Regions from separate parts of the Streptomyces sp. RLA123 genome, predicted to be linked through region 1. Evidence: riboswitches for the same ligand, from Rfam matches in the RefSeq annotation. Region 1 holds a riboswitch; the other holds the start of a gene.
The links. Region 1 has a riboswitch for thiamine pyrophosphate ahead of thiO (glycine oxidase ThiO). Riboswitches for the same ligand answer to the same signal wherever they lie in the genome.
Positions count from the first base shown of each region.

Region 1 (4,190 bases):
GCCGGGTGCATCACCTTCAGCGCGAGCACACGGTCCAGACGGGTGTCCAGCGCTCGGTAGACCGTCGCCATCCCGCCGACCGCGATCCGGGCTTCCACCCGGTAGCGGCCGTCGAGCGTGCGCCCGACCAGCGGGTCTTGAAGGGTCATATCCACAAACGTGCAGTTTACGGTGTTCGCCTTACCCGCTTGGGCTAACACGGCAACGTTGTGCCGCGGTCGTGCGGTACCGACACGAAACCGTGACGCGGTGCACCGGTCGCCCGCCGGACCACCGCACGTCACCCAGGGTGCGCCGGGCGCGGTGCCTCAGGCGCCGAAGGCCGGCCGCTCCGGGTCGAAGGCGGCGACGCCCTCGGACGGCGAGGAGGCCAGGGCGTGCCGTCGCCGCGGGATGCGGCCCGCACGGTGGGCGAGCCGGCCGGCCTCCACGGCGTGGCGCATGGCCTCGGCCATCAGCACCGGCTCCTGGGCCCGGGTGACCGCGGAGGCGAGCATGACGGCGGCGCACCCCAGCTCCATCGCGAAGGCGGCGTCGGACGCCGTGCCCGCACCCGCGTCGAGGATCACCGGCACGGCGGCCCGCTCCACGATCAGCTCGAAGTTGTGCGGGTTGCGGATGCCGAGGCCGGAGCCGATGGGAGAGCCCAGCGGCATGACCGCGGCGCAGCCGAGGTCCTCCAGCCGGCGGGCCAGCACCGGGTCGTCGCTGGTGTACGGCAGCACCGTGAAGCCGTCGTCGACCAGGGTCTCGGCCGCGTCCAGGAGCTCGACCGGATCGGGCAGCAGCGTGCGCTCGTCCGCGATCACCTCCAGCTTCACCCAGTCCGTGCCCAGCGCCTCCCGGGCCAGCCGGGCGGTGAGGACGGCCTCGCCCGCGGTCCGGCAGCCGGCGGTGTTGGGCAGGACGCGGACGCCTTGGCGGGCCAGCACCGACAGCACGGAGCCCTTGACCGTGGGATCGAGCCGCCGCATGGCGACCGTGGTGAGCTCGGTGCCGGAGGCGAGCAGCGCCTGCTCCAGCACCTCCAGGCTCGGCGCGCCCCCGGTCCCCATGATCAGACGGGAGCCGAAGGCCGTTCCGGCGATGGTCAGCGGGTCGTCGGCCATGTGCGGTCAGCCTCCCTGTACTGCGGTGAGGACCTCGACGCGGTCGCCGTCGCTCAGCGCGGTGGCGGGCCACTGCCCGCGCGGCACCACGGTCTCGTTGAGCGCGGCGGCGACACCGGAGGCGGCGGTGGTCAGCCCGGCGACCAGCCGGTCGAGGGTGAGACCGGGCGTCACCTCGTGCGGCTCGCCGTTGACGGAGACGGTCATCGCGGTCATACGTACTGCTCCTGGGGTGTGAAACGGCCGGGGGAGAAGGGGCGGGCCACCTCGGGCGGTTCCCCGCCCGTCAGCACCTCGGCCATCACGTCGCCGGTGAGCGGGGTGAGCAGCACGCCGTTGCGGTGGTGGCCGGTGGCCACGAGCAGGCCCTCCAGGGCGCTGCGGCCCAGCATCGGGGCGTTGTCGGGGGAGCCGGGCCGCAGTCCCGCGACCGTCTCCACCAGGGGCAGTTCCGTGAGGCCCGGCACCAGCTCGTGGGCGTCGCGCAGCAGCTCGTACACGCCGCCGGCCGTCACCGTGGTGTCCCAGCCCATCTCCTCGCTGGTGGCCCCGACGACCAGTTCGCCGTTCTCCCGCGGCACGAGGTAGACGTGCGCGCCGCGCACCACCGCCCGGACCGTGCGGGACAGGAAGGGCGCGTACGCCGCGGGCACCCGCAGCCGCAGGACCTGGCCCTTCACCGGGCGTACGGGTGGCAGCAGGCGCTCCGGCAGCCCGCCGATCAGGCCGCTGCGGCTCCCGGCGGCCAGCACGGTCTGCCCCGCGGCCAGCGCCGTTCCGTCGTCGAGCACGACGCCGCGCGCCCGGTCGCCGGCGACGTCCACGCCGGTCACCGCGGCGCGGCGGAACACCACCCCGGACAGTTCACAGGCCCGCAGCAGCGCCGCCACCAGCCGCCGCGGGTCGACCTGGTGGTCGCCGTCGACGCGCAGGCCGCCGCGCACGCCGGGCGCGAGCATCGGCTCCAGCCGACGGCACTCCCGGCCGCTCAGCCACTCCGCACGGAGCCCCAAGGAGGTCTGGAACGCGTGCAGTTCGCGCAGCTCGGCCCGGTCGTCGACGTCCAGGGCGACGGCGAGGGTGCCGCACGCCCGGTAGCCGAGGTCCAGGCCCGTGGTCTCCTCCAGCTCGGCCGCGAACGCCGGATAGCGGCGGATCGCGGCGAGGTTCAGGTCGAGCAGGGCCTGCTCGCCGTACTGCAGTTCGGTGACGGGGGCCAGCATCCCGGCTGCCACGAGGGCGGCGCCGCCGCCCGGATCGGGATCGGCGACGACCGTGCGCAATCCGCGCTGGGCCGCCCTCCAGGCGGTGACCAGTCCGATGATCCCGCCACCGATGACGACGACGTCGGACCTGTCATGACCTCGCACGATGTACCGCTCCTCCCTTCGCCGGCATGACCCGGATCAGGTTCGTACGGTCGGCGGCCGGCCAGCCGCCCTCTCAGCCCGGTGCGCCGGGCTCCCGCGAGTGCTTCGACCGCCACTTTAGTACGCACTCCTGGGAGCGAGTAGGGCGCCGCTACCGGGGCGCGCGCCGCGCGGCGTTACGGTGATCGCGTGACCAGCAGCAGCGAGCAGCGAGCCGTCGTCGTCGGGGCCGGGATGGCCGGGGTGCAGACCGCCGTGTCCCTGCGCGAGCAGGGGTGGGGCGGCACGATCACGCTGATCGGCGCGGAGCGGCATCCGCCCTACGACCGGCCCCCGCTGTCCAAGGGCGTCCTCTTCGGCGCCGACGAGGGTCCGGGCGCGCTGCTGGACGTGGACTTCGGCGGTATCGGCGTCGAGCTGCTCCTCGGCCGGCACGCGAGCGCGCTGCGCGCGGAGGAGCGCCGACTGCTCACGGACGCGGGCCCGGTGGAGTACGACAAGCTCGTCCTGGCCAGCGGCGCCGAACCGGTCACGCTGCCCGGCAGCGAGGGTGTGCCCGGCGTGCACGTACTGCGCACCCTGGACGACGCCGCCCGGCTGCGGCCCGTCCTGGAGGCGCGGAACACGGTCGTCGTGGTCGGCGCGGGCTGGATCGGCGCCGAGTTCGCCACCGCCGCCCGGCACGCGGGCTGTGCCGTGACCGTCGTCGAGGCCGCCGACCGGCCCCTGGCGGGTGTGCTGCCCGAGCGGATCGCCGACCGGATGCGCGGCTGGTACGCGGAGGCGGACGTCGCACTGCGCACGGGCGCCTCCGTCGCCGCGGTCGAGCCCGGCCTCGTGCGGCTCGCCGACGGCAGCGTGATCGCCGCGGAGGCCGTCGTCGTCGGCATCGGGGCCCGGCCGGCGACGGGATGGCTGGCCGGCTCCGGGGTCGACCTCGGCCCGGACCGGGCGGTACTCGCCGACGACCGGCTGCGCACCTCCGTGCCCGACGTGTACGCCGTCGGGGACTGCGCCTCCTTCCCCTCCGCCCGCTACGGGGAGCGGCTGCTCATCCATCACTGGGACAACGCGGTCCAGGGACCCCGCACCGCGGCCGCCAACATTCTGGGCGGCGACGAGGTCTACGACCCCGTCCCGTACTTCTGGTCCGAGCAGTTCGGGCGCTTCGTCCAGTACGCGGGACACCACGTCGACTCCGACGAGATGCTGCTGCGGGGCGACCCGGAGGGCCTCGCCTGGTCCGTGCTGTGGCTGCGCGGCGATGTGCTCGTCGCCCTGTTCGCGGTGGGCCGTCCGCGCGACCTGGCACAGGCCCGCAAGCTCATCGCCCGGGATGCCCGTCTCGACCGGACCCTGGTGGCCGACCCCGCGGTGCAGCTCCGGGCCGCCGTCCTGTGACGCTCCGGACGCGGCCGGACGGCCGGTCGGCCCGCCGTCGGCAGCACCTTCCGGAGCGCCCCGCGTGCCCCTGGTGGACGCCACGAGTACCGCGGTACGGGTCCGGGATGGCACGCTTGTCCTGTGACCGAGATCGACGCAAAGATTGATGCCCTCGTACCCTCCTGGCTGAACGTCCCCGACATCGCCGAGCAGCTCGACGTGGAGGTGACCCGGGTCCGCCAGCTGATCAAGGAAGGACAGCTCATCGCGGTGCGCCGCGGGGAGAACAGGGTGCTGATGGTCCCAGCCGACTTCATCGGCGACGGGA
Region 1 is NZ_JBWDOR010000003.1:5,802,994-5,807,183, forward strand. Features, by position in the region: gene pknB (Stk1 family PASTA domain-containing Ser/Thr kinase) at 1-149, opposite strand, end outside; gene RV983_RS26485 (thiazole synthase) at 309-1,109, opposite strand; gene thiS (sulfur carrier protein ThiS) at 1,116-1,316, opposite strand; gene thiO (glycine oxidase ThiO) at 1,322-2,479, opposite strand; TPP riboswitch at 2,475-2,587, opposite strand; gene RV983_RS26500 (NAD(P)/FAD-dependent oxidoreductase) at 2,669-3,880, shown strand; gene RV983_RS26505 (Rv2175c family DNA-binding protein) at 4,004-4,190, shown strand, end outside.

Region 2 (4,190 bases), 1.9 Mb from region 1:
GGCGGCGGCGCGCAGTTCCTCGGGGGTGGCGGCGCTGAGGCCCAGAACCGCGTGCTCCCCGATCAGTTCGCGGACCGCGGCAGGAGGCAGATCCGACTGGCCGATGTGGACGCCCGACACACGCACACCGGCGGAGCGAGCGGCCAGGAACACATCCACCCGGTCGTTGACGATCAACGCCACGTGCTCCGGGAGGACCGCGGCCACCTCTGTGACCGTCCGCAGGAAGTCCCCGCCGTCCGCGTGCTTCTCACGGATCTGCACCGCGGTGACGCCCCCCGCCACCGCCGCGGCGACGGTCCCGGCCACGCCGCGGCCCCGGGACCCGCACTGGGCCGCGTCCGTGACCAGGTAGACCGACAGATCGACCGGGGCCGGTGTCACGACAGCGCCGCCCGCTCGGTGATGTCCGATTCCCGGAGCGCGGCGAGCGCGTCCAGGAAGGCCACGGCGAAGCTGCCGGGCCCGGAGGCCGCCTTCGCGGCCGGCTCGGCGGCGACCGTGTACGCGGTCACGGCGGCCACCGTCGAGGCGAACCGGTCCTCGTCCACCGCCGCGAAGGCCGCCATTACGGCGCCCAGCGCACAGCCACCACCCGTCACGCGGGTCAGCAAGGCGTCACCGTTGGCGATACGGACCGTGCGCCCGCCGTCGGTGATGAGGTCCACGGGCCCGGAGACGGCGACCACGCCGCCGGTCGCACCGGCCAGGCGCCGCGCCGCTTCCTCCGCGGCCTCGACGCCGTCGGAGGAGTCCACCCCACGGCCGCCGCCACCCGCTCCCGCGAGCGCGATGATCTCCGAGGCGTTGCCGCGTACGACCGTCGGCCGCAGTTCCAGGAGCTCTCGCGCCAGCGCGGTGCGCACCGGCAGCGCGCCGACGGCCACCGGGTCGAGCACCCACGGAGTGCCGGCCGCTACGGCCGCCTGCGCGGCCTCGACCATGGCGGACCGCTGCTCGGCGTGCGGGGTGCCCAGGTTGACCAGGACGCCCGAGGCGATCCCGGCGAACGGACCGGCCTCCCCGGGAATGTCGACCATGGCGGGCGAAGCGCCCAGCGCCAGCAGGACGTTGGCGGTGAACCCCGTCACCACCGAGTTGGTCAGGCAATGGACCAGCGGGGAGTGGGCCCGTACACGCGTCAGTGCCTGCGCGGCGAAGGCGATGTGATCGGCGGCGGAAGTCGGCGGCATGGGGTGTCGCTCCTTGGGGGGACGGACGATGGCGCGTACGCGGTCGGCGGCCGCTTCGGGCGCCGGCTCGTGAGGGGGCGCGGGCGAGCGGGCGGCTCAGCGTTTCGGGCGGTGGCGCAGCCGCAGCGGCGCGTACACCGCGAGGGCCACGAGGAACGCCACGTAATACGAGAGGTCCGCGCCGTGCAGGGACTCCGCCACCGGGCCGACGTACAGGCTGGTGTCCATGAACGGCACGGCCGCGGCGAAGGCGGCGGCGAACGCGAGCACGGCCGGCAGGCCCGGCTGCGGACGGTCGGTCTCGGCGGCGAGGTCGATGTCGGCGCCTTCCCGTGCCCGTGCCCGGGCCAGCCAGTCGACGATGACGATTGCCACGAACCCGGGAATCCAGTAGCCGACGAACAGCAGCACGTTCTGGAAGCGGGCGGTGGTGTCCGCGGCGTGCATCCACAGCACCAGGGGGAAACCGAGGGCGGCGGCGAAAGCGGCCGCCACGGGGCGCGGAACGCGCACTCCGACGGTCTGGAGGGCCAGGGATCCGCTGTAGTCGTTCATGGCGTTGCTGCACAGGGCCGCCAGGGCCACGGCGAGCAGTCCGAACGCGCCCAGCGGTCCACCGCCCAGCAGTTCGGCCACGCCCGCGGCGGTCTGGTCGGTCAGGACGGACGCGCCCCACAGCCCGAGGGCCTGGACGGCCACGAAGGACACCACCAAGCCGGTCACGGTGTACCAGAACATGCGCGGGCGGGAGGTGGCGCGTGGCAGGTAGCGGCTGAAGTCACTGGCGTACGGAGCCCAGGACAGGGCCAGACTCAGCGCGATGGTGCTGGTCAGGACGAACGCGCCGCCCCGGTCCGCACCGTGGGCGGAGCCGGTGGCAGCCGGGTGGACGCCGTCGAGCAGCTTCCAGGCGATCAGCGCGAACGCGGCGGCGAGCACGAAGGTCATGACGATCTGGAGCCGGTGGATGGCCTCGTAGCCCAGGACGCCGAGAGCGCCCTGCCCGAGCATCATGACCAGGACCCCGAGCCAGAACGGCAGGCCGCACAGCCGGGCCAGCGCGTCACCGCCGAAGAGCCCGATCAGCGCGTCCCAGGCGACCGAGGACAGCCACTGCAGGATGCCGGGCAGCGCGACGGCCCGGCCGAAGGCGAGCCGGGCCAGCGGCAGCTGGCCCGCACCGGTCCGGCTGCCCCAGGTGCCCAGGTAGGCCGTGGGTACCGCGCCGATCACGGTGCCGAGCACGACGGCGGCGAGCGCGGTGGCGAAGTCCAGGCCGAGGGCTATGCCGATGGTGCCGGTGAACACACCGGTCATCGTGAGATTGGGTGCGAACCACACGGTGAACAGGCGTCCCGGGCCGCCGTAGCGGTTGCTCTCGGGGACCGGCCGTATGCCGTGCGCTTCGATGCGGAGATCGCCGGCGGCCGCCGGCATGCGTCCGTCGAAGACGGTCTGCCGGCTGTCGGCGGGCAGACCGCCGGGAACATGCGTCAAAGGCATGGAAGACATCCCTCCGCCAGTGCGAACTGGTTCAGGTTCGACGGGTGTGATCTCAGCCCTGGATGGGGCACCCCGTGTCCGGTACGACGGACAGACTAACCCGATCACGCTGCTCAGCGCGTTGATAGGAGGGCATGACAACAGAAGGGCCAACGGTCAAAGCGGTCGTATGCCGTCACATCGCAGCGGCAGGCCGGCACGGCGGGCGGCCGCGATCCTCGTCAAAGGGCGTCCGGCAGCTCGGGTCGCACCGCGCAGATGCCGAGGGTCAGCGTGACCGTGTCGCCGATCAGCAGGTCCCGCGCGCCCAGTGACGTGTTCCGGTTGAGTCCCCAGTCGGAACGCCGCAGCGTCGCCGTCCCCTGGAAGCCGACGCGGTGCGTCCCGTAGGCGTCCCTGCCGACCCTGCCGGATGCGAGGTCGATGTGCAGGGGCAGGACGACGTCCTTGATCCGCAGGCTGCCGGACATACGGAACCGGTCCTCACCGAGGTGCACGATGCCGGTGGACCGGAACGCCATGAGGGGGAACATCGCGGAGTCGAGGTAGTCGGGGCCGGTGAGCTGCGCGTCCCGCTCGCGCATGCCCGTGCTCAGGCTGCCGGTCTGCACGCTCATGTAGGCCCTCGACCGGTGGGGACGGCGTCCGTCGAGCGCGAGGAGCCCCTCGAAATCGGTGAACCTTCCGCGCAGGTTCGCGATCATCGCGCGCCGGACGGAGAAACCGATCGTGGTCCTGAGGGGGTCGATCAGGTAGACGCCGCTCAGCGCGTCGTGCGGACCCCTGCCGGAAATACGCCATTCCACGAGGTTCCCGGGCAGGGCGGGCCGGGTCCGGGGCCATCGTGCCGTGGGCGCCCCGTCGGCACACCGCCCGGGCCTGCCGGTGGGGACGCGCACGTGCCGCGGGGTGAAGCCGCGGCCCAGATGCCGGTGGCCCCTGCCTCCCGGCGGGCAGGGGCCATCCGTGAACGTCACTTCTGCTGCGCGAACCAGTCGGCGAACCGGGTCTCGGCGAGCTGCGCGCCGGCACCGGGCACGAGCGAGGCATCCTCCAGCTCGGACCCGAAGTACGGGGCGTGCGGGTCCGCGACGACCTTGCGGGGGTCGTTCTGGGCGGTAAGCACGTCGCGGACCAGCTCGTCGAACCGGAACGTGTCGGGGCCGGCGATCTCCACCATGCCGTCGAGGGGGGTGCCGGCCGCTGTGCGGGCGACGGCGGCGGCCACGTCGTCGGAGTGGATGGGCTGGAACTTGACGGGAGCGACGCGCACCGTGTCACCTTCGGTCGCCGAGTCCGCGATGCCGTTCATGAACTCGAAGAACTGCGTGGCGTGGACGACGGAGTACGGGAGGCCCGACGCCTTGATCAGCTCCTCCTGGGCCAGCTTGGCACGGAAGTAGCCGTTCTCCGGGAGCCGGTCCGTACCGACGATGGAGAGTGCGACGTAGTGGGTGACACCGGCCTCCGCAGCCGCCCTCAGGAGGTTGGTGG
Region 2 is NZ_JBWDOR010000003.1:7,728,010-7,732,199, forward strand. Features, by position in the region: gene thiE (thiamine phosphate synthase) at 1-384, opposite strand, end outside; gene thiM (hydroxyethylthiazole kinase) at 381-1,193, opposite strand; gene RV983_RS35350 (purine-cytosine permease family protein) at 1,290-2,696, opposite strand; TPP riboswitch at 2,688-2,781, opposite strand; gene RV983_RS35355 (YceI family protein) at 2,918-3,502, opposite strand; gene RV983_RS35360 (SDR family oxidoreductase) at 3,670-4,190, opposite strand, start outside.
Region 2: another riboswitch for thiamine pyrophosphate. It lies ahead of RV983_RS35350 (purine-cytosine permease family protein); the one in region 1 lies ahead of thiO (glycine oxidase ThiO).